DNA from 4 places in the Vibrio sp. M260121 genome. Region 3 is predicted to be linked to each of the others. Evidence: predicted binding sites of a transcription regulator. Region 3 holds the regulator's gene; each other region holds the start of a gene.
What was found. Region 3 encodes PurR, which represses purine synthesis genes. Its sites were predicted from a motif close to TNANGNAAACGTTTNCNTNA; they were not measured.

Region 1 (7,964 bases), on a different contig from region 3:
TCACAAGCACTGACCGCGATTTTTTGCCACTGAGCAAGTTTCTTCTCGAAACGTTTTTGATCCAGTTTTACACCGCAGCGTTCAGAGATAAGCGGTGTAATCGTATTTACACCAAGCTCTACGGATTTCTGGATGGTGAATTCCATCTTGTCGCCACGCGAAATCACCTGACCAAGGTGAAGGTCAAGTGGTGATTCAATGCTGCTTTCTACGCGTTCAGAGATCTCAACCATCACATTCTTTTTGCTGACTTCGCTGATGACCGCTGGGAATTCTGCGCCGCTGCCGTCAAAGAGCAGGACTTCTTGACCTTCTTTCATGCGAAGTACGCGACCAATGTGGCCAGCTGCATCGTCGCTAAGAGCAATAACGCCAAGTTGTTGAATGGTTTCTGGATGATAAATTCGAGGGATACGCATTGTGTTTCGATTTCCTGCATACGCGAGTGTTTAGACACTAACATGGATGCTTTCCACCGAAAAAACAAGGGGCAAGAGGCGTTTCCATTACAGTAAATGACAACGCCCCGAATAGCTGAGGTGCACTGCGGTAATTACGGGAAGAATTACAGCGCGCGACAAGCCTCTTGAACGAATGGGTTGTGGTTGCCTTGAATCTTAGCAATGCGTTCATCACGCTCACATTCCCACTTGTCTACAGGGTAGGTTTTGTTCCAAGCACTCATCAATTGAGTTTGCTGCTTCGAAAGTTTAAAACCGTATTCTTTGCTCATGTACAAGTAAGTGCGAGCAATCGAACCACGTGCGCGATCAGGCGGCATTACTTTACGTTGCTTAAAGTTCACTTGCATTTCACAACGACCGTAGCTGACGCCATCCATGCCATTCCACTGACTGAAGTTGTAGTTAGAGCGGTCACCGTTTACCTCTCCGATAGCTGGAGTCAGGTTGTGGAGATCGGCTTCCATAGATTTGAAGACTTTGTCGTTTCTTGTGCAGTTTTTGCGGCCACCATTTTGCCAACACTGACGCTGGTGGCCGAACTGCCATGCAGGAACCACGTGCTCCCACTCGATGCGTGATGCGCGCTTTTCTTGCTTGCGAACTTGATAGCCACAAGAAGAGAGATCCGGCACGCCCTTTTTGCCTTGCCATTTAATGTCACAACCACAGTAGAAGCTGGTTGGGTGATCGGCGTAGATTTTTACCGCTTCCCGCTTGGCCGCGGAAAAAGAGCTTGGAGGTGCAGCAATCGCTGCACTAGAAAGTGCAAGCAGGAATAAAGAGAAAAGATATTTCATGATTAAAGTCTTTATAAAGTATGACTTTATTTATTCTAACACGCACAAATTAGCTTTAGTGATGAGCAAACCAACAATAACAGGCAAAAAGAGACACTTTGAGAGCGAATGTCTCTCTTTCTGGAATAGAAAAGTAGGAAATTTGTGCAGTTAGGAGAGCTGAGTTCCCGTGAAGTTCAGCGGTTGGCGGCATTTTTGGCATGAGTATAGCGCTTCTTTACGCTGCACTTTGTTGTGACGACGAATTGAAAGTGGGTAGGTCATACAACCACATCGGTATTCAAAGGTTTTTCCTTGAACAGAGGCCACATCAAAGCTGTGAGTGGTTTTGGCTGGTACTTTGAATACCGCCTCCATAACACCTTGCCACTCTTTTCCGTGCGGGCGAACGCGACCGTAAACTTGGTAGGTAATCAAGTGGGCAACTTCGTGAGGAATAACCTCTTGGATAAACGCTTGTGGATTTTCGCTGAACAGTTTTGGATTCAAACGGACTTCATTCAATTGCAAATACGCTTTACCCGCAGCTTTGCCACGCACATTGAAAGTCAGAGAAGGAATTGGAAAAGAACGCTTGAAAGCTTGCTCTGCCATCGCGATGCAATCTGCCATCACTTGCTTGGTTTTGTAGCTCAGTTCTATATCCACAACTCACCCCATTTACTCAATAAAAGCCCCCGCGTTTGCGAGGGCTGGATCATAGCATCAGTTTTCTAAGGCGTGTGTTTTTTCTTAATCGTTGCGTGGTAAGCATGCCATGTACCGTACCCGAGGATTGGCATGGTGAAGAGCATACCAATACCGTACGTCGCAAAGCCGATTAAGATACCGCCACAAATAATGGCAGCCCATACAATCATCGCTGGAATGTTGGATTTTACCGCGTTAAAGCTGGTGAAAACGGCGGTCATCATATCAACGCGGCGCTCCATCATCAGCGGGATGGAGAAAGCAGAAATGCTGAAGACCACACAAGCCAAGACAAAACCAACGAGTGAACCGATCACTAAGAAAGGTAAGAATTCAGTCAGCGGAGCACCTTGTACAGAAGGGTATAGCGCATGAAGCAGTGCAGCAATTCGCATCCAGAAAATCATACACACTGCGAGCAATACGGCGAATGCCCATTGAGAGGTCGAGTTACGCCCAATGGCTTTCATTGAGTGGAACAAGCTTGGTTTGTGCCCACGCTCTCTTTCCCAGCTTGCGTCATATAAGCCAAGTGCTAGAAATGGACCGATCAGCATGTAAACAATCAAGCTTGGCATCACGACGAGATGCGTGCCTTGCCACTGAACCAGAAGCACAATACCAATCGCAGCAGCCATAAAACAGATGCCGTAAAAGGCACTGATGAGTGGCATGCGGACAAAGTCATGAAGACCCAACGCGAGCCAATGGAATGGTGCCGATATGCTAACGGTATTGCATGGAATGGTTCTGGCGTATTCATTATCTGGAACTTCCTTTCGTTTACCCTGGAAGTCAGACGGGTTCACGGTACGAGGCATAACTCCTCCTTGATTTATTCCCACGGTGGCACCTAGGCCATATAAAGATGTTTGGCTGACGTTTTTCATGACTTTTTTAGCCACGTGAGCCTGCATCATAGTTCTTTACGTTATATACATCGAAAAGTGCATTTAACATTATGTTAACTATTGGCGGAGATGGGGCAATTTACAAATAATTGCTGAATTTTTGTTCAAGGAAAGAGTGAGAAGGCTGAGAGGGGGGCAGAAACAAAAGCCCTCGCCAGAGGCGAGGGCTTTATCGATTCTTTGCGTGGCTTGATTACTTGATGCCAGCGAAATCGCGTAGGATAGCTGCTTTATCTGTAGCTTCCCATGGGAACTCTTCGCGACCGAAGTGACCGTATGCTGCTGTCTGCTTGTAGATAGGTTGAAGCAGGTTAAGCATTTCTTGTAGGCCGTATGGACGTAGGTCGAAGTTTTGACGAACCGCTTCAATGATGATTTCGTGTGATACTTTCTCAGTACCGAACGTTTCAACCATGATAGACGTTGGATCAGCAACACCGATAGCGTATGAAAGTTGGATTTCACAACGGTCAGCCATGCCAGCTGCAACGATGTTTTTCGCTACGTAACGTGCTGCGTAAGCCGCGCTGCGGTCTACTTTCGATGGATCTTTACCAGAGAATGCACCACCACCGTGACGAGCTGCGCCGCCGTAAGTATCTACGATGATTTTACGACCAGTTAGACCACAGTCACCCATTGGGCCACCGATAACGAAACGACCGGTTGGGTTGATGAAGAAGTTAGTGTCTTTAGTGATCCACTCTGAAGGTAGTACTGGCTTGATGATCTCTTCCATTACTGCTTCACGTAGATCAGGTGTTGTTACTGAATCACAGTGTTGAGTTGAAAGAACAACAGCATCGATACCAACAATCTTACCTTGGTCGTATTGGAACGTTACTTGAGATTTCGCATCTGGGCGAAGGAAGTCTAGTTTACCGCTCTTACGAACTTCAGCTTGTTTCTTAACAAGTAGGTGAGAGTAAGTAATTGGAGCTGGCATTAGAATTTCAGTTTCGTTCGTTGCGTAACCAAACATGATGCCTTGGTCGCCTGCGCCTTGCTCTTTAGGATCAGCTTTATCAACACCTTGGTTGATGTCTGGAGACTGCTTACCGATGGTGTTTAGAACTGCACACGAGTTCGCATCAAAGCCCATGTCAGAGTGAACGTAGCCGATTTCACGAACTGTTTCACGAGTGATTTCTTCGATATCAACCCATGCAGAAGTCGTTACTTCACCGCCAACCATAACCATGCCGGTTTTAACGTAAGTTTCACAAGCAACACGTGCTTTTGGGTCTTGCTCAAGAATAGCATCAAGAACTGCGTCAGAGATTTGGTCTGCGATTTTATCTGGATGACCTTCTGATACCGACTCAGAAGTGAACAGGTGCTTAGCCATGATAGCTCCAATCTTAAGGTTTACTCATGGCTAACTAACGCAGCTTGCCACGAAAAATACAATACAGTTTGTAGGTGTTTCTACATCTAGACGTCTATTTTAATTTCCCACAGTCGAATTACAAGCTCTTTTTCGATTTGAATTCGCCTAGCTTATTTCCCAATCGTTTGCTTTTGATGGGGTGAATTTCTAATAAATTACCTATTAAGTGCGAAAAGATTGAGTTAAAACCGCAAAAATGGTGAGTAAAACGTTTGCAGTCGGATTTTGGCTTTGAGAGAATGTTGTCCGCACTTTTTTATGCCCAGTTTACTCGGTTAATGTGCCCACATTCCTTTATCAATTCGCTTAATGCACTCAGGAGCAGACATGTCTTCTCGTAACGTTCTTTCAAACAAAGAGCTCGCAAATGCAATCCGCGCTCTTAGCATGGATGGTGTTCAACAAGCTAACTCTGGCCACCCAGGCGCACCTATGGGTATGGCTGATATCGCTGAAGTTCTTTGGCGTTCTCACCTAAACCACAACCCAGCTAACCCAGAGTGGGCTGACCGCGACCGTTTCGTACTGTCTAACGGTCACGGCTCTATGCTGATTTACTCTCTACTGCACCTGAGCGGTTACGAGCTATCTATCGACGATCTTAAGAACTTCCGTCAGCTTCACTCTAAGACTCCTGGTCACCCAGAGTACGGCTACGCACCTGGTATCGAGACTACAACGGGTCCTCTAGGTCAAGGCATCACTAACGCTGTTGGTATGGCGATGGCTGAGAAAGCACTAGCGGCTCAGTTCAACAAAGAAGGCCACGACATCGTTGACCACTTCACTTACGTGTTTATGGGCGATGGCTGTCTGATGGAAGGTATCTCGCACGAGGCATGTTCTCTTGCTGGTACGCTAGGTCTTGGCAAACTGATCGCATTCTGGGATGACAACGGCATCTCTATCGATGGTCACGTTGAAGGTTGGTTCTCTGACGACACGCCTAAGCGTTTTGAATCTTACGGCTGGCACGTAATCCCTGCTGTAGATGGTCACGACTCTGAAGCGATTAACGCAGCAATCATCGCTGCGAAAGCAGATCCACGCCCTACACTTATCTGTACTAAAACTATCATCGGTTTTGGTTCACCAAACAAATCTGGTTCACACGACTGTCACGGTGCACCACTAGGTGCTGAAGAAATCGCAGCAGCGCGTGAATTCCTAGGTTGGGAACACCCAGCATTTGAAATCCCTGCGGACGTATACGCTGAGTGGGATGCTAAAGCGGCAGGTTCTGAGAAAGAAGCGGCTTGGAACGCGAAGTTCGAAGCATATGCAGCGGCTTACCCTGCAGAAGCAGCAGAGCTTAAGCGTCGTCTAAATGGCGAACTTCCTGCGCAGTGGGAAGAGAAAGCAAATCAAATCATTGCAGACCTTCAAGCAAACCCTGCGAACATCGCATCACGCAAAGCATCTCAAAACGCACTAGAAGCGTTTGGTCAAATGCTTCCAGAATTCATGGGCGGCTCTGCTGACCTAGCGCCTTCTAACCTAACTATGTGGTCTGGTTCTAAGTCTCTAGAAGCGAACGACTTCTCTGGTAACTACATCCACTACGGTGTACGTGAATTCGGTATGACAGCGATCATGAACGGTATCGCACTACACGGCGGTTTTGTTCCTTACGGTGCAACATTCCTAATGTTTATGGAATACGCTCGTAACGCTATGCGTATGGCTGCTCTGATGAAAGTTCAGAACATCCAAGTTTACACGCATGACTCTATCGGTCTTGGTGAAGATGGTCCAACTCACCAACCAGTTGAGCAAATCGCGTCTCTACGTCTGACTCCAAACATGAGCACATGGCGTCCATGTGACCAAGTTGAGTCTGCAGTTGCATGGAAACTGGCGATTGAACGTAAAGATGCACCATCTGCACTTATCTTCTCTCGTCAAAACCTTGCACAACAAGAGCGTACGGCTGAGCAAGTAGCGGACATCGCGAAAGGTGCTTACATCCTGAAAGACAGTGATGGCAAGCCTGAGCTAATCCTAATTGCAACTGGTTCTGAAGTTGAACTAGCAGTGAAAGCGGCTGAGCAACTAACCGCTGAAGGTAAGAAAGTGCGCGTTGTTTCAATGCCATCAACAGATGCATTCGACAAGCAAGACGCAGCTTACCGTGAGTCAGTACTGCCATCAGACGTAACGGCACGTATCGCTGTAGAAGCGGGCATTGCTGACTTCTGGTACAAGTACGTTGGCTTCGACGGTCGCATCATCGGTATGACAACATTCGGTGAATCTGCACCAGCTGACCAACTGTTCGAAATGTTTGGTTTCACTGTAGAAAACGTAGTGAACACAGCAAAAGAACTGCTAGCTTAATCGCTTAGAATTATCAGTTTTCTCTATTGCGAATTTGAAAACTGAAAAGCCCCGCTCTCTGTAGCGGGGCTTTATTTTATCTGTTCATTTTGAACGACGATTCAACGATCTAGTTCTAGTTCGTATCACTTCTCTTCAAACTGATTCGCAAGTCGGTAGAAGTCTTGAACCTGCTCTTTTAACTGCTTACTGTTTTGCTCTACAGAATATGTCGCGGCCAAGTTCTGCTCCGCGGTAGAAGCAATCGAATGAATGTGTTGATTCACATTGCTAGACAGTTGCAGTTGCTTGTTAGCAGAATCCGCGACATTCACCATCAACCCACTCATGGTTTGCATCATCTGCTCTACTTCAGATAGTCGCAACGCACTTTGCTCTGCAACTTGTGAGCATGTATCCGTTTGATCTTTGTTAGCGATAATGTCTTTCTGCCAGCCCTGAATCGTCATCAACATGGTTTCAATGGATGCTTTAATTTGCTCAGTAGCATTCGAAGTACGTCCAGATAGCGCTCTCACCTCATCGGCAACCACAGCGAAGCCGCGACCTTGTTCACCCGCTCGCGCTGCCTCAATTGCAGCATTGAGCGCTAGCAGGTTAGTTTGATCGGCTATTCCACCAATCTCTTCCATTAATTGACTGACCTTTTGTGCTTGGTCACTCAATTGATACGTTGTTTCTGTCGCCTTCTCAGCTTGCAAACTCAGTTGCGCTAGGTTGGTATGGGTTTGATCGATGGTCTCTTTCGCCATTAAGCAGGATTTCAACGTATCATCAATCAGCAGATGAGCATCGTGAGTGCTGGATGAAACCGAATTCGCTGATGCCTCCATCGAGTCAGCAGCATCACGAACTTCATGAATGTCTTTGTTCTGCTGCGTCAAAGCAGTAAGTACTTCTGCTGTGGTATTACTTAACTCTTCGGCGCAATTTTGGAGCGGTCTTGCAGAGTCCGTCATACGCCCCAAAACGGTGCGAATACGAGCGGAGAGCATTTTGATGTGAAAGTCCGCGATAGAGAATGGTTTATTACCGGAATACACCAAGCGACTCACACTGTCGAATTGCGCTTGCAGTTTTTTAAATTGCAGTGGCGTATCAATAAGCTCTTGACGGAACAACATTGCAAGCACCCCAGCCGGGAGCAATGCTGCAAGCCAAGCCAATGGTCCTTCAAGTGAAAAAGCGAAGCCAGCTGTTGGTGCCGCAAGTGCACCAAGTAAAATCGCATAACGCAACGTATCACTCAGTTTCAAGGTCCAAGCACGGCCAGATTTTTCAGACTTCAATAAGCCCTGATATGCTTTAGAAGCAATGTCCACCCACTCTCGCTTTGGCTTTACACGAACCGACTGATATCCCACAACTTGGTGGC
Region 2 (7,964 bases), on a different contig from region 3:
TAGCCGCTGTTTTGATGCCGCCTGTTGAGTTTGAAGGTAGCGTGATACCACGACCAACCGATAGACACTCAACCAGCATACGCCAGCCTTGGCCTGCCATTTTTTCACCACCGATGATGAAGTCCATCGGTACGAAGATGTCTTTACCGCGAGTTGGACCGTTTTGGAATGGTACGTTAAGCGGGAAGTGACGGTTACCGATCTCAACGCCTTTAAGGTCAGTTGGGATTAGAGCACAAGTGATACCAAGATCTTCTTGATCGCCAAGCAGGCCTTCTGGGTCGCGCAGTTTGAATGCAAGACCAAGAACCGTTGCGACAGGTGCTAGAGTGATGTAACGCTTGTTCCATGTAAGACGCATACCAAGGACTTCTTCACCTTGCCATTCGCCTTTACATACCACGCCGTAATCTGGAATAGAACCCGCATCTGAACCTGCTTCTGGGCTAGTCAGTGCGAAACATGGGATCTCTTTACCTTCTGCTAGGCGAGGTAGGTAGTAATCTTTTTGTTCTTCAGTACCGTAGTGTTGCAATAGCTCACCTGGGCCTAATGAGTTAGGTACACCAACGGTTGACGACAGTACGCCAGAAACACCAGTCAGTTTTTGCAGTACCAAAGATTGCGCGTACGCTGAGAATTCTAGGCCACCGTATTTCTTCTTGATGATCATGGCGAAGAATTTGTTGTCTTTCAGGTATTGCCATACTTCTGGTGGTAGATCGGCCAATTCGTGTGTTACTTGGAAATCACTCACCATGGCACACACTTCGTTTACTGGGCCATCTAGGAAGGCTTGCTCTTCTTTGCTCAGCTTAGGCGCTTTAATTGCGTGAAGTTTTTGCCATTCAGGTTTGCCTTTGAATAGCTCGGCTTCCCACCACACTGTACCTGCGTCCAATGCTTCTTTCTCGGTTTGAGACATAGCAGGCAGGACTTTCTTAAACATCACCAGTGCTTTGCGGCTAATGAGGGATTGGCGAATGCCAGAAACCGCGAACACTGCAACGGCAAGAACGTAAAGTGCCCAGCCAATAAAGCCAACTGAGCCTGCGATTGTCAGTGCTAGCATGGCAGCAGTTAGCAAGCTGACGGATTTCACGAGTGACATTCTGTGGTAAAGCGTAATGCCTAATACAACTGTCATCGCTACGATTGAGAGCAAGATGTCCATATGTTTTTTCCTTTTCAGACTTTAATTATGTTGTACGTCTGTATTTTGGTAAGAGGTCTAACCAGTACTGTAAGTGTAATCAAAATATTAAATAAATGTAAATTCTGAGATTGGGCAAAAAGTGATCTAAGTAGAGTTAAAATTCTAAAGTTGAGAGTTGGGTGATGATTTCGTAAGCAAGTTAACAAGTTTATTACCGTGATAAATCCAAATCTGTTGCTTCGCTATCGACACTAATTCTCGTTTGTGGGTAAACTCAGAGTAATGAACTGTCCGGTGTGAATTTCACATCAGAACAATTTGCCAAGCGAGAGGCTCAACCTCACTGCTGTGGCCGAGATAATAAAGAGAACGTCTTATGTACCAAGATCTGATTAGAAGTGAATTAAACGAAGCTGCTGAAGTTCTGAATAAGTTTTTAAGTGATGACCACAACATCGCGCAAATCGAAGCGGCAGCGAAAATGATTGCTGACTCATTCAAGCAAGATGGTAAAGTGTTGTCGTGCGGTAACGGTGGTTCTCACTGTGACTCTATGCACTTTGCAGAAGAGCTAACAGGTCGTTACCGTGAAAACCGCCCAGGTTACGCTGGTATTGCTATTTCAGATCCAAGCCACCTTTCTTGTGTAAGTAACGACTTTGGTTACGATTTCGTATTCTCTCGTTACGTAGAAGCAGTAGGTCGCAAAGGTGACGTTCTGTTTGGTTTGTCGACTTCTGGCAACTCAGGCAACATCTTGAAAGCGATTGAAGCGGCACAAGCGAAAGGCATGAAGACGATCGCGTTAACGGGCAAAGATGGCGGTAAAATGGCAGGTCTTGCAGACATCGAGATCCGCGTACCACACTTTGGCTACGCAGACCGTATCCAAGAAGTGCACATTAAGATCATTCACATCATCATTCAGTTGATCGAAAAAGAGATGGAATAAGATTTACAACTAAGCCGAATACTGGCTTAGTTGTGTTTTAAGGTAAGGAGTTCGTTAAACCATGTGTGAATTGCTCGGCATGAGCGCAAATGTTCCTACAGATATTTGTTTCAGTTTTACAGGCTTGATGCAGCGCGGTGGTCGCACTGGCCCGCATCGTGATGGTTGGGGGATCACTTTCTATGAAGGAAAGGGGTTCCGTACTTTCAAAGATCCCAACCCAAGTTGTGACTCTCAGATTGCTGAATTGGTGCAAAACTACCCGATCAAAAGTCGTGCTGTAGTGAGCCATATTCGTCAAGCTAACCGAGGTGGTGTGAATCTCGAAAACACCCATCCGTTTACGCGTGAGCTTTGGGGGCGTTACTGGACATTTGCACACAATGGTCAACTGACCGATTACCAAGATTTGCACACAGGGCGTCATCGTCCGGTGGGTCAAACGGACAGTGAAATGGCGTTTTGCTGGCTCTTAAAGCAGATGGAAGATAAGTTTCCTGAACCTCCTCAGGATATGGAAGCGGTCTTTATCTATGTTGCAAAGTGCTGCGACAAACTGAAAGAGAAGGGCGTGTTTAACATGCTGCTCAGCGATGGTGAGTTTGTGATGACTTACTGTACCAACCACTTGTACTGGATCACGCGTCGTGCTCCATTTGGTAAGGCTGCGCTGTTGGATGAAGATGTAGAAATCAACTTCCAAGAAGAGACAACGCCAAACGATGTGGTTTCTGTGATTGCAACTCAACCGCTTACTGGCAATGAAACATGGCATCGCATGAAGCCGGGCGAGTACGGTTTGTTCCATGTTGGTGAATTGGTGCTGAATAACGCTGAAGCGTTAGCGGATGTTCCGTTTGCCGCGCCGAAACCGGGTAATCAAGCGCCGACCGAACCGTTGGAGTGATGGTTTTCTCGCAGTAAAACATTCGAATAAAACAAAAGGCAGCTTGATGGCTGCCTTTTTGCGTTTGGTGTTTGGAATTAAGAGTTACTCGGCTGCGTAGCCGTGCGCACCTAGCTCAAAACCATCGAGATACGCTTTGCCCTCGGTCATCGATAATCGCCCGTCGACTAACCACTTAGTCACCATTGGGTAGATGTTGTGCTCTTGAGTCTGAACGCGTGCGGCGAGTGCGTCGGCATCATCGTCTTCAAATACCGGTACTTTAGCTTGCAGCACAACAGGACCGCCGTCTAATTCTTCTGTGACAAAGTGAACGCTGGTGCCGTGCTCTTTGTCTCCGGCATCAATAGCACGCTGGTGGGTGTGTAAACCCGGATACTTAGGCAATAGAGAAGGGTGGATGTTGATCATCTTACCCAGATAATGGGAAACAAACGCACTGCTGAGAATACGCATGTAGCCCGCCAGTACAATCACATCTGGTTGGTATTCATCAATTTGCTTCATCAGTTCGGCATCAAAGTCTTCACGAGACTCAAATGCTTTAGGATCGACAAAGTGACCATTCACATCAAACTGTTTTGCACGCTCCAAACCGTAGGCATCAGCTTTGTTAGAAAAAACCGCTGCCACTTGTGCGTTTGGCATGTTGGCTTCACAGGCTTCAAGTATTGCTTGTAGGTTACTGCCGTTACCCGAAATGAGGACCACTATGTTTTTCATGATATTGAGACTGCCTTGATACTGTAGGTTTGACGTGCGTAATCACTAAATTACCTACTATTAGAATGGTTTTCGATGTTCCAGATAGCAGAATGAGGACATAGCGTCCTCATTCTTTTTATTTTTTGAGCTTGATTCGCAAGTTATTGGATTTCAACTTGCTCTTCGTTTGCTTCTGCTTGAGCGATTTCACCAATCACCCATGCGTTTTCGCCTTCTTCTTTAAGAAGAGCAACTGCTGCGTCTGCTTGGTCTTTTGGTAGTGCAACGACTAGACCAACACCACAGTTGAACGTACGGTACATTTCGTGCGTTTCAACGTTGCCTTTCTCTTGTAACCATTTGAAGATGATTGGCCATTCCCAGCTGCTACCATCGATAACGGCTTTTGTGCCTTCAGGCAGTACGCGTGGGATGTTTTCCCAGAAACCACCACCAGTGATGTGAGAGATCGCGTGGATGTCGTGCTTCTCAATCATCTTAAGTGCTGATTTGATGTAAATCTTAGTTGGTTCTAGTAGGTGTTCACCGATAGTGCGACCTGCTAGCTCTTCGTTCTTATCTGCGCCAGATACTTCTAAGATCTTACGGATAAGTGAGTAACCATTTGAGTGTGGACCGCTTGAGCCAACAGCGATTAGTGCGTCGCCTGCTGCTACTTTCGTGCCGTCAATCACGTCTTCTTTTTCTACTACGCCAACACAGAAGCCAGCAACGTCGTAGTCTTCGCCTTCGTACATGCCCGGCATTTCAGCAGTTTCACCACCGATAAGTGCACAGCCTGCTTGAACACAGCCATCAGCAATGCCAGAAACCACGTCTGCTGCAGTGTCTACGTCTAGCTTGCCAGTTGCGTAGTAATCTAGGAAGAATAGCGGCTCAGCACCTTGCACGATTAGGTCGTTTACACACATCGCTACTAGGTCTACACCGATGGTGTCGTGCTTGTTCATATCCAGTGCTAGACGAAGTTTTGTACCTACACCGTCAGTACCAGAAACCAGTACAGGTTGTTTGTATTTAGTCGGTAATTCACACAGTGCGCCAAAACCACCGATACCACCCATCACTTCAGGGCGACGAGTACGCTTAACCGCACCTTTAATACGATCTACAAGCGCGTTGCCTGCATCAATATCTACACCAGCGTCTTTATAGCTAAGAGAAGAGTTGTTACCACTCACAGGGAAGTCCTCGGTTTTTAAGTTGGATATGAAAACGGCGCTATTCTACCAGTGGTTAAATACAGATAGCAAACGTTTGCGTCGGTTTTTTTCTTTAGTGATCTATCCTGATATCCCTGCAAAAATCATGTATAATCTGAAGGTTTGTTTAAATATTGCCAAAAAAGCCGGAGATGGAAATGAAAGTTGTTGAAGTTAAACACCCTCTAGTAAAACACAAAATTGGTCTAATGCGAGAAGGTGACATCAGCACGAAGCGTTTTCGTGAGTTAGCGACAGAAGTCGGTAGCCTACTTACTTACGAAGCGACAGCAGACTTTGAAACAGAAAAAGTAACCATTGAAGGTTGGAACGGTCCTGTAGAAGTTGACCAAATCAAAGGTAAGAAAGTGACAGTTGTGCCAATCCTACGTGCTGGTCTTGGCATGATGGACGGCGTACTTGAGCACATGCCAAGTGCACGTATCAGTGTTGTTGGTATCTACCGTGACGAAGAAACACTTGAGCCAGTACCTTACTTCAACAAGCTTGCTTCTAACATCGACGAGCGTATCGCTCTAGTTGTTGACCCAATGCTTGCAACGGGCGGTTCTATGATCGCAACAATCGATCTTCTAAAAGAGAAAGGTTGTCAGGCAATCAAAGTGCTTGTTCTTGTAGCGGCTCCTGAAGGTATCGAAGCGCTAGAAAAAGCTCACCCAGACGTTGAGCTATACACAGCAGCAATCGATGAGAAGCTAAACGACAAAGGCTACATCGTTCCTGGTCTTGGTGACGCAGGTGACAAGATCTTCGGTACTAAATAATTCGGGCTTGATGCTAGATTATTACTGAATTGAAAAAACAAAGGCTTGGTGAAAACCAAGCCTTTTTTGTATCTGTTATATAGATAGAAGCGAGTTACGAGGGCAGGAAGGGCGACTTAAATCGATTAAGCCGCACTACAAATTACTTCGCGTTCTCTTCTTCCATTTGTGCGTTATCCACCACGTGATTTTCACCAAGGTCGTGTGGTAGCACTAGGTTAAGAATGATAGCCACGATACCACATAGGCTCACACCTTGTAGGCTGAACTCGCCAATACCGAAAGCCATGCCGCCGATACCAAACACTAGCGTTACTGCTACGATCACTAGGTTACGTGATTTGTGAAGGTCAACATGGTTCTTGATCAGTGTGTTCAGGCCAACTGTTGCGATAGAGCCGAACAGTAGAATCATGATGCCGCCCATAACTGGAACTGGAATCGTTTGTAGAGTCGCACCTAGCTTTCCAACCAGCGCAAGTACGATGGCTGTGATAGCGGCCCATGTCATGATCACTGGGTTGAATGCCTTAGTTAGCATAACCGCACCGGTTACTTCACTGTAAGTCGTGTTTGGTGGCGCGCCAACCATAGAAGCAGCAATTGTTGCTACCCCGTCACCCGCGATAGTGCGGTGAAGACCTGGCTTCTTCAGATAGTTTTTACCCGTTACGTTAGAAATCGCTAGCATGTCACCTACGTGTTCAACTGCCGGAGCGATAGCCACAGGGATCATGAATAAAATAGCGTTGATGTTGAATTCAGGCGCGGTGAAGTTTGGCATTGCTAGCCAAGCCGCTTGAGCAACCGGAGTGAAATCCACCACGCCGTAGAATAGAGACACAGTGTAGCCTGCCAAGATACCGCCAACGATAGGAACCAGTTTTAGGAAGCCTTTCGCGAATACGCTCAATGCAATCGTCGTTAGCAGTGACACTGCGGAGATGATAATCGCTGCGTCGCCGTTCACTAATTGAATTGCACCGTCACCTGATTTACCTACCGCCATGTTTACAGCCGTTGGTGCTAAGCCAAGACCAATCACCATGATTACTGGGCCAACAACGACAGGCGGAAGAATTTTATGGATGAATCCAACGCCGCGCACTTTGATCATCGCACCAAGGCCAACGTACACCAAACCAGCAGCCATCAAGCCACCCATGGTTGCACCGATACCCCAAGTTTGGATACCGAACATGATAGGAGCAATAAACGCGAAAGAAGAGGCAAGGAAGATTGGAACAGAACGTTTAGTAATCAGTTGGAAAAGAAGAGTACCGACCCCAGCACCAAACAAAGCAACGTTTGGGTCAAGGCCAGTCAGAAGTGGCACAAGTACGAGAGCACCAAAAGCGACAAAGAGCATCTGAGCGCCTTGTAACGCATTTTTCATAATAATTCCCTATTCAAAGATACGCAGACAAATCCGGCGAATCTTATCATCTGGCAATCGATTGCAATGTTGCCTAGATCAAACTTTTGTGTGGATTTATAAGGTCAGCGAATGTTTAGTTTCATGCGGGCCTTTTAAGTTGGTCAGAATACAGACAATTCACTCAGTACTCTTCTTGCTCAAGGTTTGATAGTTGCTTATCATGCGTGTTCTTGTTCAGAGGATTATGAAAACTATGCGCTATTTAGCTCTCTTATTGATAGGTTGGTTGTCTCTGCCAGTTTATGCATTAACTCAGGTAGATATCTATCGTGCCGAAGTGGCGATCGACGGTGAGCAAAAAGACGGCGAAGAACTCGCGCGTCAACAAGGTATGCAAGATGTGATTGTGCGTGCGACAGGCAGCCAATCTTCCCTTAGCAACCCAGTAATTAAGAAAGCAGTGGGTTCAAGTTCTCGCTATATTTCACAACTTGGCTATGGCCAAATGGATGGTCAAAGCAGCTTAAAAATGCTGTTTAACAGTGGCCAGATCCGCTCACTACTAACGCAAGCTCAGCTTCCTCTTTGGTCACCAAACCGTGCGAACATTCTGGTTTGGATGGTAGAAGAGCAAGGCTACGATCGTACGATTACATGGGAGCATTCAGATTCAACGAGTGCAGCGACGCTTCGTGATGCCGCACAAGCACGTGGCCTGCCAATCACGATGCCAGTGGGTGATTTCGATGATGTAACAGGCGTGAACGTTTCTGATCTATGGGGTGACTTTGTTGACCCAATCAGCCAAGCGAGCCAACGTTACCCAGTGGATGCGGTACTGATTGTTCGTGTTCAAGG
Region 3 (7,964 bases):
TTGTTTAGACATGCTACCAAAGCTTGGCTTCCAGCCTGATATTGTTCATGCCAATGACTGGCACACAGGCTTAGTCCCCTTTCTGCTAAAACATCGTTACGGTCACGATGCGTTCTTTGCTAACACTCGAAGTGTTATTTCAATCCATAATGCGGTGTTCAAAGGCGTGTTTAGCTATGACGACGTTCAATGTCTGCCAGAATTCCATAGCCGAAATGTGCCAGATGCTGCAGTAAGTGCAACGCACATTACTATGCTGAAAGCAGGGGTAATGAACGCAGATAAAATCAATGCTGTTAGTCCTACTTATGCCGAAGAACTGAAAACTGAGCTTGGAAGCCACGGTATGGCGTGGGAGTTTCAGCAACGTGCCAATGATTTGGTGGGCATCCTTAATGGATGTGATTACAGCGCGTGGAATCCAGAAACTGATTCAAACTTGCCGCTTAACTATAAAGCCAATCGTCAAAGTATGGTTCGTGGTAAGAACGCATGTAAAAAAGCAATGCAAGAAAAGCTGGGACTTGAAGCATCAGATTGCGCCATGTTTGGTATGGTGTGCCGCCTAACACAGCAAAAAGGTGTGCACTATCTATTGCCTGCGTTGGCAGACTTTCTAAAACACGATGTTCAGCTAGTTGTGGTTGGCACGGGCGATCCTATTCTCGCGGCGCAGTTACGAGATGTAGCAGCGCAATTTGCGGATAAGTTTGTCTTCGTTGAAGCGTACGATAACGAATTAGCACACTTGGTTGAGGCAGGATCGGATTTCTTCCTAATGCCTTCTGAATTCGAGCCGTGTGGTTTGAACCAAATCTACAGCATGGCGTATGGCACTTTGCCAATCGTTCGTGGGGTAGGTGGCTTGAAAGACAGCGTGAATGACTACGATGTAGATCCAGCCGATGCAACGGGTTTCGTTTTCCATGAACCAACGCCGCAGGGTCTATTACTGACAATGTTGAGGGCACTTCTGCTTTACGCACAAAATGTGACAGAAGTGAGACGTGTACAACTTCATGCTATGCAAAAAGACTTTTGTTGGCGAAAAGCGGCAGAAGAGTATTTGCAACTGTATAGAGCTGCGTTAAATTGACGCAAAATCTTTAAAAAGTGTAACGAAAGGCACCGAATGAGGTGCCTTTATTATCTTACCCTTATGGAGTGTGGTAGCATTTATCCATTCCCTTTCACAAAAAGTGTTTTTCGTACTGATACATGACTCAGCCACTTCTTTTCCACAAAACCTATTTGCACCCTACCAGTAATGAGTGGGTTGTTTTCGTACATGGTGCTGGTGGCAGTTCTTCGATCTGGTTTAAGCAAATCAAAGCGTATAAGCAGCATTTCAATTTGTTGCTCATCGATCTTCGAGGTCACGGAAAGTCCAATCAACTGTTGAAAGAACTGATTACTAGTCGCTATACCTTTACCGCTGTTACTCAGGATATTTTAAAAGTGTTGGATCACCTTAAGATCCAATCAGCACACTTTGTCGGTATGTCCTTGGGTACTATTATTGTGCGTAACTTGGCTGAACTGGCTTCAGACCGTGTTCGCTCAATGGTGCTGGGTGGCGCAGTCACTCGTTTAAATACTCGCTCACAGATACTGGTGAAATTGGGGAACCTTGGTAAACACATCCTTCCTTACATGTGGCTGTACAAGTTGTTTGCTTATATCGTTATGCCGCAGAAGAACCAGCGTGAATCAAGGCACTTGTTTATTCGCGAAGCCAAGAAGCTATGCCAAAAAGAATTTAAGCGTTGGTTTACTTTGGCGGCAGATGTGAACCCATTGATGAGATATTTCAAAGATCGTGAATTACCTATTCCGACGCTGTATTTGATGGGTGACCGAGATTACATGTTCATCAAGCCAGTGAAAGAAATGGTCGCGGTGCATAAGTTGAGCGTACTGAGAGAAATACCAGATTGTGGACATGTGTGCAATGTAGAAAGGCCCGATGACTTTAACCAACATTCCATCGAGTTTATTAAGCAGCAGAGTCTAGCGGCTTAACGCATTTATCGAAGAGAGCAAAAGAGTAGGGGAGCCGTTATGGCTCCCCTATTTGATATCCACATTGCCAACACGCACCAAACTGACCTTCGTTTTGTTCTGAACACTGTGGGCACTGCCAGTCTTGATAAGTCAATTCCGCTTGTTGACGATAATCTTCAACAATGGCAGATGCTTTTAGTTTCTGCTCCGGATGTAAAAGCCAAACATACGGGTCTGTATCATCGCTAAACGGCAACTCACCCTTTAAGCCGAACATTCCCTCACCTCTTACTTCACAAGCTATCTGTTCGGTTTTGAGAAGCTCACAGACGATATGAGCTTCTGCAGGATTTTTAGCGATGTATATCTTCATTAAGCATTTCCGTTTTGAACTTGGGCTGGGCGAACTTTATTCATAACCCATTTTGCGATGATTGGGAACAAGCCGAGCAGAGCAAACGACGCTAATACGGTAGGTGACACAATTCCTGAAAGACTGTCGATAGTGGCGAGCTGTGTACCTGCATTTAAGTAGACGGCAGTGCCTGGCAACATACCGATTTGGCTGGTTAGGTAGAATCGTGCGACTGACATTGGTGTCAGACCCATCAACAAGTTGATCAAGAAAAACGGAAATACCGGAATTAAACGTAGTGAGAAGAGGTAAAAAGCACCGTCTTTTTCTACACCTTGGTTAATGGCATTCAACTTATTACCAAACTTGCTTTGTACCCATTCACGCAACAGGTAACGGCTGCTTAAAAACGCAATGGTTGCGCCGATTGTGCTGGCAAAAGACACCAACAATAAACTCGTCCAAAAACCAAATAAGGCTGCACCAAGAAGCGTTACAACCGCAGCACCAGGAATAGAAAAAGCGGTGATAGCAATGTAAGCGAAGAAATAGGTTGCGGCGGCAAACACGAAGTTTTGGTCAATGAAACTGTTTAACGCTTGTTGCTGTGCTTTGGCGTTTTCTAGCGTTAAATATTGACCGAAGTTGACACCTAAAAAGATGATGGTCGCGAGTAGGATCAGTCCTAAAATCAGTTTCTTATTCATATCAATGGCTCCGTTTGGCTTCTTAAATAATAAGACAGAATGAAGTAAGAAAAAATTTCAAAAAAAAACCGCAGTGTGAAAACTGCGGCTTTTACTCAATGTCATGCTGAAATGATTGCTCTACGAGAGAGCACTCATCAACTCTTCCCGGCGAGACTGAGGTACGACGCTCCAATGTGTACCGTTGATAGCGCCTTCAAGCGCCCACAACAATTCAAGGCTTACCGTAGAGGCATGCGTATCTTGGATTGCTTTGTAAGCGTTTAGGGCACCTTCTTCTTCTAGTTGCTCGACAGAGTCAATGCCTGCTTTCTTCAACATACGTTCAGTTGCAAGGCGTAGATTAGGAAGGTCTTTCAATCGGTTAGGTTTGGCGCTCGCTTGTTGTTTTTTCTCTTGCTTAGCAGTCTCTAGAGATTGCTTTGCAACTTCAATCAAGCGATCGGTCGAATCCCATAGATCATCAGAAATAGCGTAGTATTTCGTAACGACTGGGAAACCACGTTTCTTGTAGACGTACGGTTTTAGTCCTTGAGTCTCGAAGTCAGATGAAGTTTGTTGGTCAGCTCGTATATGAAGTTGATTGTTCACAACTAGTGCAAACATCGTTTCATCGGCGAAGAGCCCAAAGCCGCCAAACATTGAACGCGACTTGATATTACCAAGTGCCTCAAACAGCTTCATTGAGTCTTTGAGTATCGGTTTATCCATGATGTGTTATCTCGGTGTAATTAATATTACGCCACCAAAAATCAGGTCCGAGAGATTAGCAAATGCATGCAGACACAATGTCATTAAAGGGTAAACTCACTTAATGCATATTTGCCATCGGTAACCCCGCTACCTTCCATCTAATAAGATGGTTCAGGCCGGAGGCTTTGCGTCCCACCCTTTCGAATGGTTTGCCCTGTGCGTGACTCTTTGAGAATACTTCGTATATTGAATTAACATCACGTTTCAAACACAAAAGTGTGATCTTGGTTCAGTTAATAGCGCTAAGTTGATGTGTTTTGTTTCATATTGCTGAGCATCTACTTGTCATACAAAAGCTTGATGTAGGAAATGGGCTACACCTTAATTAAAACAGCAACTTATCGAAGCTTAAGGTTGTATTCTTGAGCTGAAATATTAAGGGAAAGTTATTTTTAGATATTAAAAAAGCGCCCATAAGAGCGCTTTATAAAATGAGTTCGCAGATGAGGTTAGTTTAGTTTCTTAACCGTGTTGCGAACAACGATCTCTGGTTGCATCTCGAACACACGTTTCTCGTGTTCTTTGTCTTTGATGCGTTCCAAAAGGATCTCAAATGCGTTTTTACCCACACGACGTTTTGGTTGGTGGATAGTCGTTAGCGGTGGAGAAAAGTATTCTGCAAGCTCAATGTTGTCGTAACCGATCACGGATACATCATCCGGTACTTTGATACCGTTTTGCTGCAAGCGGCTCATTAAGCCTAGCGCCATTGTGTCGTTAAAACAGAAGACAGCTGTTGGGCGTTTTTCCATTGCTGTGATGTTATCTGCCGCCAGTACAGCAGTATCACATTCGAAGTTACCTTCAAGAACCCAATCTTCGTTAACCGTTAGGTTTGCTTCCGCCATTGCTCGGCGGTAACCAGCGATACGCTCTTGGCACGCTGCTTTTTCAAAATGACCGCTCAAACATGCGATGTCAGTGTGACCGTTATCGATCAGGTATTTCGTCGCGATGTAGCCGCCTTCTTCCGAGTTATCGATGATCTTATCTGCCTGCGAGCTCTCAGGGCCCCAGTCCATCACAACTTTTGGAATGTCAGAATGGCGGTCTAACATCTCTTTTAGCTCTTCCGTCAAGTCAGAACACATTACTAGGATGCCATCTACGCGTTTCTCAGCTAGCATGCGGATGTAGTCACGTTGCTTCTCGTAGATACCGCCCGTGTTACAAAGAATTAGAGTGTAACCTTGACGGTAACAGTAACTCTCAACACCATCGATGACTTCAGAGAAGAATAGGTTGGTTGATTGAGTAACTAACATACCGATAGTACGAGTAGAGTTGCACTTCAAGCTACGAGCAACGGCGCTTGGCGCGTAATTTAGTTCATCAACCGCTTTCATTACTTTTTCTTGGGTTGCTTCTGCAACAAAGCGAGTTTTGTTAATTACGTGCGAAACCGTTGTGGTAGAAACGCCGGCTAAGCGAGCAACGTCTTTAATAGTGGCCATAAATGATGTCCTGTATCGAGCTACTGAATACCGTGAGTGAAGACAACCATACGCTTAGGGTCTTGCACAAACCGAGCAACTGCAAGAAAGGGCATTGCTGAGATATTTGGCAGTGGTTGTTCCGAATCGGTATAAAAAGATTTGTAGCAACATTTGTTGCTGATACTCATATTCCCTTCTTTTATAAGTGAGGAATTAGTCAGCAATCATGTTAAGAAAACACAAAAACCGCTATATTTCAGCGGTTTACATATAAATCATATTTAATCGTTTGCGCTCACATTTTAGACTGATGTGGGCAGGCTGGCAATATTTTCAGCGGTTGTTTTGTGCCCTTGAGGTCACATTTTCACGGCTAAATTGGTTGGGATTCTCTAAGCCAGATTAAAACTAAACGAATAAAATAGGGAGCCTAAATAGCAGGCTCCCTAAAATAGGCGGCAATTATTCACCAAGAAGGTAGGTGCTGTCCAGTTTACAAAATGCAATTAATAGTTGCGCAACGCTAATATAGAAGCCAAATTCGTCGAACTGCTTACATTTAGCAGCAAACTGAGGTAGCCAAGTCAAAAGATGCTGTTGGATGAAATCGTTCTGCTTGTCGAACGCTTCTTCCATGTGCTTTTCTTGCTCTAGTTCGTTAGAGCGAATAATCATATTACCCAAGAAATCCAACTCTACCGCTAGGTGGTCAGCTGGCTCTTTCAGGTTTTCATCAACTTGCACGCCAAACTCTGCCATCAGTTTTTCCATCTCTTCTGCTGGCTTATCGTTTAGCAGGCCAGATTGGCCAATGTACATAGAGGCGTAAGGCAGTGCACCGTGCTTTTCTGTCTTAAGGAAAAGCTCGCAAAAGTCTGCTGCCAACTCAAGTTGTGCGTCTTCACGATCCTGCAGACGGTTAAGTGCATCAACAAGGGTATCCACAGCTGGTTTTAATGACTCATTTTCACCAAGGCCAGCCAAAAAGCTTCGAATTTCAACACTGTGGTAGCTTTCTAGTTCTTTCTCTGTCAGTTCTTTTGCGAACAGGCTAGAAAACCACCAATAGATTTCTGCGCGTTTCTCGTTAAAAGCTTTCACTTCTTGCATTTTTTTGCTCCTAAATGGTTATCCCCTAAGTGTAAACAATTAAGATGAATAGCAGTAACTATAATTGTTATCCATTATGGGAAAATATGCGCGTTTATGAATGGCTGTAAATAAGCTTGCTTTGAATCAATAAAAACGCAAAATCTTGCTTTTTAATGTATCTATGACTAGAAATGTTACTAGTTATGAATAGAATACGTCTTGGAAAATAAAAAAGACAGAAAGTGGTGTAAATGAGCTATCACGTATTAGTCGTAGAAGATGATGTAGTAACTCGTAGTAAGCTTGCGGGCTATTTCCAAAATGAAGGCTACAAAGTTAGTGAAGCAGAGAGCGGGGCAGAAATGCGCGAAGTGCTTCAAAGTGGCGATGTAGACCTGATCATGTTGGATATTAACTTGCCTGGCGAAGATGGCCTTATGCTTACGCGTGAATTACGCAGCCAATCAGATATCGGCATCATATTAGTGACAGGACGCACGGATAGCATTGACAAAATCGTTGGCCTAGAAATGGGCGCAGACGATTATGTGACAAAGCCTTTTGAACTAAGGGAATTATTAGTTCGCGTTAAGAACTTGCTGTGGCGCATTTCAGCGGCACGTAGCGGTTCGCAAAAGACAGCGAACGACACTAATGAAGAACACATTGTGCGCTTCGGTGAGTGGACGTTTGACATTCAACGTCGTGCTCTAAGCCGTAACGGTGAGCCAGTGAAACTAACCAAAGCGGAATATGAGCTATTGGTGGCACTGTCTTCGTACCCAAATCAGGTACTAAGCCGCGAGCGTATTTTGAATATGATCAGCCACCGAGTGGATGCGCCAAACGATCGTACTATCGATGTACTGATTCGACGCATGCGCGCTAAGATGGAGTTTGATCCAAAGAACCCACAAATCTTTGTGACCGTTCACGGTGAAGGCTACATGTTTGCAGGTGACTAAATCATCGCAATAAAGAAAAAGGAGAGCATCGGCTCTCCTTTTTTGTATCTGTTATTTCTGTAAAGACAATCTAACGATAAGCTTTATTAGCGACAACGTTTTTGCTAGGCAGCAATTAAGGTTGTGCGACTTCAGGCTCTTCTATCTCAACCATTGGCGTTTGTCCTACGTTGTCACGCAGTTTCTGCCATAACCCGCCAAGATACTCATGCCAGTACAATTCCGTTTGCTCTAAGTAACGAGCTTTCGGTGCGTACTTTTGCCATGGCTGTTCGATATCATCAATCGCCATAAAGTTCGTTGGTGCGGGGATGGGTTTAATACCCGCAGCGTTGAACTCATACAAAGCACGTTTCATGTGGCTAGCAGAAGTCACTAACACAATATCTTTTTGTTTTACGAAGGCTGCCGCTTGGCGTGCTTCTTCCCAAGTGTCTTTCGCGTCTTCCAACAAAATGATATCGGATTTGGCCACACCAAGAGAAAGCGCAACGTTCGCCATCATACGAGCATGGCTTATTTCAGAGCCGCCAGCGTAGCCTGACAGAATGAGTTTTGCACCTGGGTACATACGCAAAATACGAATGCCTTCGGTGAGTCGCATCAGTGCTGTGCGACTTAATTGAGAAGTGGGCGGGATCTCATTGTCCAC
Region 4 (7,964 bases), on a different contig from region 3:
ACTAAAGCGATTTACGACAAGTTTAAGTCTGCAACACCTTACGGTAACAAGATTGCGACAGGTGCCATCCCAACAGAAGCTGTTGATATCGCAGTGAGCGTTGGTGGCTTTAAAGTGGGTGACCAAAACTACCCAATCAACCCTAAGATCACGTTCACAAACAACACAGGTCAAGCGATTCCTGGTGGTACTGAATTCCAGTTCGATATTCCTGTATCGGCACCGGATAACGCGAAAGATCAGTCTGGTGGTGGCCTAAGCGTGATTGCTTCTGGACATACTCGTGCGAACAACATTGGTGGTTTGGATGGTGTAATGCACCGTGTATCTTTCTCGCTACCAGCATGGAAAGACCTACCAGCGGGCGGCACTTACGAGCTTGATATGGTTTACTACCTACCAATCTCTGGCCCTGCTAACTACACGGTGATTTCTGGTGGTAAAGAGTTCGCGTTCAAGTTTGAGCAACCAGACCTACCAATCGGTGACTTAAACTCTGGCACTGGTGGCGGCGGTGGTACTGAGCCTGGTACTTGTGACACAACAGGCCTTGTGACTTACCCAGACTTCCCACAAACGGACTGGCAAGGTAACCCAAGCCACGCTAACCAAGGTGATAAAGTGATTCACAATGGTGTGGTATACCAAGCGAACTGGTGGACAGCATCAGAGCCTGGTAGTGACGGTAGCTGGTCGACAGTATGTAACGTTTAATCCAGATTGAATGGATAACAAAAGCGCGCGATTTAAATCGCGCGCTTTTTTATTGTGGGGGATATGATTTTGTTGCTTTGGATTATTGCAAATAGACGCTTGAGTAAACGATCAGAACTCATAACCTTCAGGAATAACCACGATCCCTTTTTCTGATACATGAAATCGTTTGGCGTCTTCGATTTTGTTGATACCAATTTGTGTGTGCGGTGGAATACGAACGTGCTTGTCAATAATACAACTGACGAGCTGACAGCCTTCGCCGACCTCTACATCATCGAAAATAATGCTATCGACGACGGTTGCGCTGTCTTGAATACGCACGTTGGACGCGATAACAGAGTGCTGAACGGAACCTCCGGAGTTAATGACACCATTGGCAATGATGGAGTTAATAAAAATCCCTTCATTACCTGTCGCCGATGATACGGTTCTTGCTGGTGGAAATTGGGCTTCATAAGTACGCACTGCCCAATTTGGCTGATACAAGTTCATTGGTGGAACGGGTTCTAACAAATCCATGTTGGCCTCGTAGAAAGAATCAATGGTACCGACATCGCGCCAGTAACAATCTTTGTCTACACGACCTTTACTACCGCAGAACTTATAAGCGTAAACGGATTGAGTGTCGATCAGCTTAGGAATGATGTCTTTTCCAAAGTCATGGCTTGAGTCTTCAAGCTTTGCATCTTCTTCGAGCGCATCTTGCAAAACGTCCATATCGAAGATGTAAATCCCCATAGACGCTAGACTCTGAGTTGGGTCGTTAGGAAGAGTAGGTGGGTTCTTAGGCTTCTCGACAAAGGACTCGACTAAACCATTCTCTTTAATGCCCATTACGCCAAACGCGGTCGCTTCTTCGACAGGTACATCCATACATGCGACCGTTAACTTCGCGCCGTTTTCTTTGTGCTCTTCCAGCATTGCTGCGTAGTCCATGCGATAAATGTGGTCACCGGACAGAACGACGACATACTTAGCGTCATTTCGAGATAACAGCCACATGTTGTGGTAAATGGCATCTGCCGTGCCTTCATACCATGCACCACCTTTGCGCATTTGAGGTGGAACTGCAGTGATGTATTCACCAAGTTCGGGATTGAAGATCGACCAACCATCTCGCAAGTGCTTTTGCAGCGAGTGCGATTTGTATTGAGTTAACACTAAAATCTTTCTTAAACCTGAATGAAGACAATTAGTTAGTGTGAAATCAATGATGCGATACTTACCGCCAAATGGAACGGCTGGTTTGGCTCTATCATCGGTAAGAGGGCTCAACCTTGATCCCATACCGCCAGCTAAGATTACTGCGAGTGCGTCTTGCATAATGTTCCCTTTCCCTTATGTTACGTGCATCGAAAGCAACTTAAAGCCTGAGGAGTTAGCCAACTGCTGGTGGCTTTCGAGTGACGTTGTTGAGTGTCCTTTGAACTTATAAATGGTAGTGCTATATAACGTAGTACAAGATTCGAGCCATTGGATTTTGTTAATAAAATCAATGCCCTTTAGAGGTGGGGTATTATTTATTGCACTATATTAGGGAGTGAGGAAATTGTTGCTGCACCGAATTGGTGAAATGAAGTGAATACTCTAATTTTGTGGTTTCAGTTTACATTGTAAAGGGTTTTAAAAACAATTAATTAGCGGTCATTTAAAATGAAAACAGGAGCACCATGGCTCCTGTTTGTTTGAGATAAACGTTTCATGCTATGAAAGGCCGATAATATTGCCTTGATCGTCAAGATCGAGATTCATGAACGCGGGTTTATCCGGTAAACCAGGCATGGTCATAACATTACCTGAAAGCGCGTAAACAAAACCAGCACCTGCACATAAGCGTAGCTCACGAATAGGAACGCTAAAGCCACTTGGCGCTCCTTTTACAGCTGAATCAGTGGTAATGGAGAGCGGCGTTTTCGCAATGCATACCGCTAGTTCGTCAAAGCCCAATTTTTCAAAGTGCTTAAGCTGTTGCGTCGCGAGTTCACTCATTTCAATATTTGCAGCGCCGTAACCCGCTTCGCAAACGGCCATGAGTTTCTCTTTTAGAGTTTGCTCTTTGCGGTAAAGAGGGCGGAAATCAGAAGCTTGTTCACACGTTTCAACAACGTGTTGCGCTAGTTCTACGGCACCTTCACCACCTTGACCAAATGCTGTACTGACGGCCACCTTAACTTCCGGGTTAAACTCGTGAATCAACGCCTTAAGCGCTGCCAATTCTTGCTGAGAATCTTGCGGGAACTGGTTAATAGCAACCACGGCAGGGATACCGTATTTATGGACATTGTTAATGTGCCACTTTAAGTTTTCAAACCCTGCTTCAAGTGCAGCTTGGTCTGGATTGAAAATTGAATCCGGAATGGCCATACCTGGGCGCAGATCATAGTGACCTGAGTTTGCTTTTAAACCACGTAACGTAGCGACAATCACGACACAATCTGGTGCACGACCCGCTGCAGACGCTTTAATGTTACACGCTTTCTCGAATCCCATGTCTGAGCCAAAACCCGCCTCAGTGACAACGTAACTAGAAAGTTTTAGTGCAATTTGGTCTGCGATGATAGAAGAGTTACCGTGAGCGATGTTCGCAAATGGACCCGCGTGGATCAGGGTTGGCACACCTTCTAGTGTTTGCATCAAAGTAGGGGCAATGGTTTCTTTTAGCGTGACAGCCATTGCTCCGGCAACTTGTAAGTCCTCAGTTGTCACTGGAAGGCCGTCTAAGTTGTAAGCCACGACGATACGGCCAATGCGTTGGCGCAGATCTTTTAAGTCTTTAGCTAAAGCGAGGATCGCCATTAGCTCAGAAGCGGCAGAGATATCAAAACCTTCTTCACGTTCAAAGCCGTTGATAGTTTTGCCTTCTTCATTGAGACCAATCTTAACCATGCGCAGTGCACGGTCGTTATGGTCCATCACTCGCTTCCAAGTGATTCGTTCGACGTCGATCTTTAGTGCTTTTAAGCCAGTGCGGGCTTCGAATGCCTCGTAGCCTTCACGTTGTTCATGATAAAGGCGAGCATCTAATGCGGCAGAGGCCAAGTTATGTGCCGCTGTTACCGCATGAATATCACCAGTGAGATGTAGGTTTAACTCATCCATTGGTGCAACTTGGGAATAACCACCACCTGCAGCGCCACCTTTGACACCAAAGACTGGCCCCATTGATGGTTGACGGATACACGCCATTACAGATTGGTTGATCTTAGATAAACCCTGAGAAAGACCGATTGTGGTTACGGTTTTACCTTCACCCAGAGGGGTGGGTGTGATTGCAGTGACCAACACCAACTTGCCGTCTTGATTTGCGTTTAAGCGATCAAGACATTGGGGATGAACTTTAGCTTTGTGTTTTCCGTGTGTATCGAACTCTTGTGGTAAAAGGCCGGCATTGGCAGCAACGGTAGCGATAGAAGACAACGGTGTGTTTCGGCAAATTTCAATATCAGACTGCATGGATACTCCAAAAAAATGGCTAACACGTGGCGTTCAACATCAAGCAAGCAAAAGACTCAGCAAGTGTTGCGCAAACGTTTGCGCGAGAATAATACTGGTAAAAAACGAGGTGTAAAGCAGTTCGTGCGCCTTAGCGTGCTACATCATAACAAAAACCACTAATTACTGCGCTAGATCAAAACAAAAAGGCCACCAAATGGTGACCTTCGCATATTTATTGCTCTAAGTACTTGGTTCTTAGCGATCCCAGTAGGTTTCTTCTAGGCTATCTTCACGCTCTGGTAGTGCACGTGATAGGCGAGGAGAGTGCTGAGTTAACACTTCATAGCTTACACGGTTTGCGTACTTACAGATCTGAGATAGAGAAGAGTAAGTTAGGCAGCGTACTTCGTGTTTTTCAGAGTTTGGCACTTCTTTATGGTGGAATGAGTTCGCCGCCATGTCGTGTAGAAGTGCAGACAATGCTGCATCACCGGCACCGTTGGTGTTCTTGATCTCAAGTGGACCACCAAGGTAAGGGCCAATGTGTGAGTACACTTTCATTGGGTTTTGACAATCGTCTTTACGCATTGCACGGCTAAACTCAAACTTGTTGAACTCTTCAATCGAGCCTTCAAGAATATCGTGCGTCGTTTCGCGTTTCACTTTCTCATCAGTGTAACCCGCCATGTAAAGACCGTCAGGGCCTGCAGTACAAAGAACTAGATCTACCCATTCCAGCGCTTTATTCGCTGCTGCAAGTGGATCGCCTTCGCCAGTCAGTGCTGCGCCTTCTTCTTCGTTCATTGCAACAACAGATACGTTCTCGCGAATGTACTCTTGCCACCATTCAGCGTTGCCTTCGATCACATACTTAGTGCCAAGCGTCAGTACTACAGGGACCTCGTGCTTCTTAGCAAACTCAATCGCACGTTGAACGGCTTGAGGCATTTGATCTTCTTCTTTACCACGCATTAGGTAAGAAGAAACAACCAGAGCAGATGCTTTGGTAAATACTTCTTCTGGAATGCTCTCTGGAGAGAGTTTGTTCATGTGACCTTCGTTGATCGCGAAAGTGCGTTCGCCATCGTGAGTGATCAACGTGTAACAACGACCAATCGGACCATCTACGGTTTGTAGATGGTTTAGGTTCATACGAGAAGAGGTACGGCACAGGTAACGGTAAGCGAAAGAACCAACTTGAATGTTCTTTGACATAACACCAAGTAGCACTGATTTGCTGTCCGCAAGCACGGAGTAGTTGTGAAGAGTGTTACCGATAGTGTCACCTGGGTATTGGTGAGTAATCAGGCCTTGTTCTACTAGCTCTTCGTACAGTGCGTCCGCTTTGCTCTCTTCAAGAACGAGAGAATGTCCTTTACTTAGGTTGTATTTTTCTAAAAACGCATCATCTACGCGCGCTTCGATATCTACGATGGTTTGACCGACACCAACGACCGTAGGGCGGTACAATTTCGGTGCTTGTCGAATTTGGTTTACTAATGGATCTCGAGCGTGAGTTGGAAAGTAGTGTTTAGATTTTCGCTGACCAGGAAACTTCATGCTTGTTCTTGAGTGAGAAAAAAAGAGGCGGGATTGTATCACAAAATTTTGAAAATCGTTCCGTTTTCTTGCAAAGAAATTTGCCCGCTGAAAAAATCAACGGGCTGCTGTTTTTACACACAAATTGGGGTTAATTTGTAGGAGTTACAGTCGGTTCCACATAAGCTTTTGTGCCATATAGAGGAACCGTTGATAAGCTATGTTTGAAACTGCCTTCTGTCTCTTTGGTTGTGTAAGACAAGTAAAGTAGCGTTTGGTTTTCTGGATCGTAAATGCGACGTACTTTCATTGTCTTGAAGAAGATGCTTTTTGACTTCTTGAAGACGACTTCACCAGATTTGCTTTTATCAATCTTTGCAATCATCTCTGGCGTGATGTCGCCTGTTTGACGACATGAGATAGAACTGTCACTTGGATCAGACAAGCTTAAATTCGCCTCGATAGAAGCGATATGACAAGTCACACCCGTCACGACTTCGTCTTGTAGGTGGCCGATTTTGATGTCTTTCATTGTGAACATACCCAGTGATACGTCACCTACTTCATTATCACTACACCCAGCCAAAACGGTTACCAAACCCAAAGCAAGCAAGCTTTTCTTCATTTTTCATCCCTTAATTAGGCTAATTTATTAGTTCAATTTATCAGACGCACACACTTAAAACAAAATTTGGCGTTACCTCAGGAGTTTAGCTAGGTTTGTAAGAGGCTTCATGCTAATGTACCGCTCCAGAACAGATGACGCCTACATTTCTAATCAAAGTCCTGTTTTTGATTCGCTGTAAAACACTAGGCTTGCAGCGCTTAAGGTAAGAAAATGAACCAACAACAATTAGAAAGCATCAACAGAAAAAATGCGTGGTTGCATGATTTAGTAGAAGTCGAATTTCCTACTAAAGAAAGTATTGAAGGGCGAGCCATCTATACTCGTATGCTCGACGCTTTAACCTACGATGCTGTCGATAAAACTACGCTTTTAGAAAACGGGCAAGAGTTAACAGGGGACGACATCTTCCTTGTTGACTTTCATAGGCTTACCGTGATGTTTTCGATTCTACAGTCACAACGTTGGTCGGATAAGCACGAGCAGGAAATGATCGTCGAATACTTAACTCAGATCATTTTGACGCCTGAGTTTGAGCTTTATGTCGGTTTTAAACAAGGCGAGGCTGTAGCAGCGGCAATTGTCAGCCAATTTGAAGGCAACACACTTGTTTCTGACATTACCGTTTCTCAAAACTTGGATAAATCGCAGTTTGTGTGTGATTTGGCGAAAAAATTGAACGACGATCAAAAGTTGTGTGAAACAATAGTCGTAGAAAATTGATCAATGTCGGTCCCAGTTGGGGATTTGGCATTTAATATGTGCAACAACATTCTTTCTCGGCTGGGCGACACATGGTTATGCGTTTGACGCGTTTATTGGCTCTATTTCTATGCTTAGGGACGGCCGCAGTCAATGCTGACCAAACGGATTGGGAAATTAAAAAAGTACTGGTTTTACATTCGTATGAGCCCTCATACCAATGGACCAATGACATTCAACGTGGTGTCGAAGAGGGCTTTGAGCAAACCAACAGTGAAGTCAAACTATCGATAGAATACCTAGACGCTAAGCGCGTGCACTCAGATGGCTATTTTCAAAACATGGCCAATTATCTGCAGCTCAAATATCAAAACTACAAGTTTGACGGCATCATCATCTCGGACGACGCTGCACTAGAATTTTCTAAACGTTACTTACCAAACGACGAGCGCTCTGTGCCTTTGGTGGCCGTTGGCATCAATAACACACAAGCGACGTTAGACTCTTTAAGTACTTCCGGTAGTATCTTGTATGAACAAGATAAAGTTATCGAAAACATCAAGCTCATCATTAAGCTACGTCCTCAGATAAAGAACTTGTATTATCTCGCCGACAGAAGCATGACATCGGAACTGGTTCATACTCGTGTTGTAGAAGAGATGAAGAAGTTTCCTCAAATCAATTTGATTGAGCTTCGGGATGAACCTTTGGCTGAAGCCGCGGATAGGCTCTCAAAGATCAACCCAAATGATGCTGTGCTGCTGACTCATTTCAACACAGAAGCGGAACAAGGCCATTACCATTCTTACCAAGAAGTGGCACACGTTATTGGCGCTAAAAGTGTTGCGCCTGTATTTGTCTTGTGGGAAATGTACCTAGAAGAACCGGGTATTTTGGGTGGATTCTTAAATCGTTCGAAGCAATATGGTCACGAAGCAGCAGAGCT

Region 1: metK (methionine adenosyltransferase) is a predicted target of PurR. The motif match lies at 4,453-4,472, and genes of this name have one in related genera.
Region 2: purM (phosphoribosylformylglycinamidine cyclo-ligase) is a predicted target of PurR. The motif match lies at 4,987-5,006, and genes of this name have one in related genera.
Region 4: QTO06_RS23085 (formate--tetrahydrofolate ligase) is a predicted target of PurR. The motif match lies at 4,237-4,256, and genes of this name have one in related genera.

Annotation. Positions count from the first base shown of each region.
Region 1 covers NZ_JATABF010000002.1:203,571-211,534, reverse strand. The annotation lists gene rsmE (16S rRNA (uracil(1498)-N(3))-methyltransferase) at 1-419, opposite strand, end outside; gene endA (deoxyribonuclease I) at 566-1,261, opposite strand; gene QTO06_RS02605 (SprT family zinc-dependent metalloprotease) at 1,412-1,909, opposite strand; gene QTO06_RS02600 (DUF2189 domain-containing protein) at 1,975-2,772, opposite strand; gene metK (methionine adenosyltransferase) at 3,056-4,210, opposite strand; gene tkt (transketolase) at 4,580-6,589, shown strand; gene QTO06_RS02585 (methyl-accepting chemotaxis protein) at 6,715-7,964, opposite strand, start outside.
Region 2 covers NZ_JATABF010000028.1:22,469-30,432, reverse strand. The annotation lists gene fadE (acyl-CoA dehydrogenase FadE) at 1-1,174, opposite strand, end outside; gene lpcA (D-sedoheptulose 7-phosphate isomerase) at 1,533-2,108, shown strand; gene QTO06_RS15470 (class II glutamine amidotransferase) at 2,170-3,015, shown strand; gene purN (phosphoribosylglycinamide formyltransferase) at 3,100-3,738, opposite strand; gene purM (phosphoribosylformylglycinamidine cyclo-ligase) at 3,882-4,922, opposite strand; gene upp (uracil phosphoribosyltransferase) at 5,102-5,728, shown strand; gene QTO06_RS15450 (uracil-xanthine permease family protein) at 5,871-7,124, opposite strand; gene QTO06_RS15445 (DUF2066 domain-containing protein) at 7,360-7,964, shown strand, end outside.
Region 3 covers NZ_JATABF010000004.1:105,366-113,329, reverse strand. The annotation lists gene glgA (glycogen synthase GlgA) at 1-1,096, shown strand, start outside; gene QTO06_RS04210 (alpha/beta fold hydrolase) at 1,219-2,022, shown strand; gene QTO06_RS04205 (putative signal transducing protein) at 2,060-2,377, opposite strand; gene QTO06_RS04200 (TVP38/TMEM64 family protein) at 2,377-3,066, opposite strand; gene QTO06_RS04195 (TfoX/Sxy family DNA transformation protein) at 3,187-3,777, opposite strand; cyclic di-GMP riboswitch class I at 3,894-3,983, opposite strand; gene purR (HTH-type transcriptional repressor PurR) at 4,269-5,273, opposite strand; gene QTO06_RS04185 (hypothetical protein) at 5,294-5,443, opposite strand; gene torD (molecular chaperone TorD) at 5,718-6,365, opposite strand; gene torR (two-component system response regulator TorR) at 6,599-7,312, shown strand; gene elyC (envelope biogenesis factor ElyC) at 7,428-7,964, opposite strand, start outside.
Region 4 covers NZ_JATABF010000059.1:1,074-9,037, reverse strand. The annotation lists gene QTO06_RS23095 (chitinase C-terminal domain-containing protein) at 1-714, shown strand, start outside; gene glgC (glucose-1-phosphate adenylyltransferase) at 826-2,040, opposite strand; gene QTO06_RS23085 (formate--tetrahydrofolate ligase) at 2,422-4,170, opposite strand; gene QTO06_RS23080 (inosine/guanosine kinase) at 4,408-5,712, opposite strand; gene QTO06_RS23075 (CreA family protein) at 5,843-6,316, opposite strand; gene QTO06_RS23070 (flavodoxin) at 6,530-7,039, shown strand; gene QTO06_RS23065 (HD domain-containing phosphohydrolase) at 7,111-7,964, shown strand, end outside.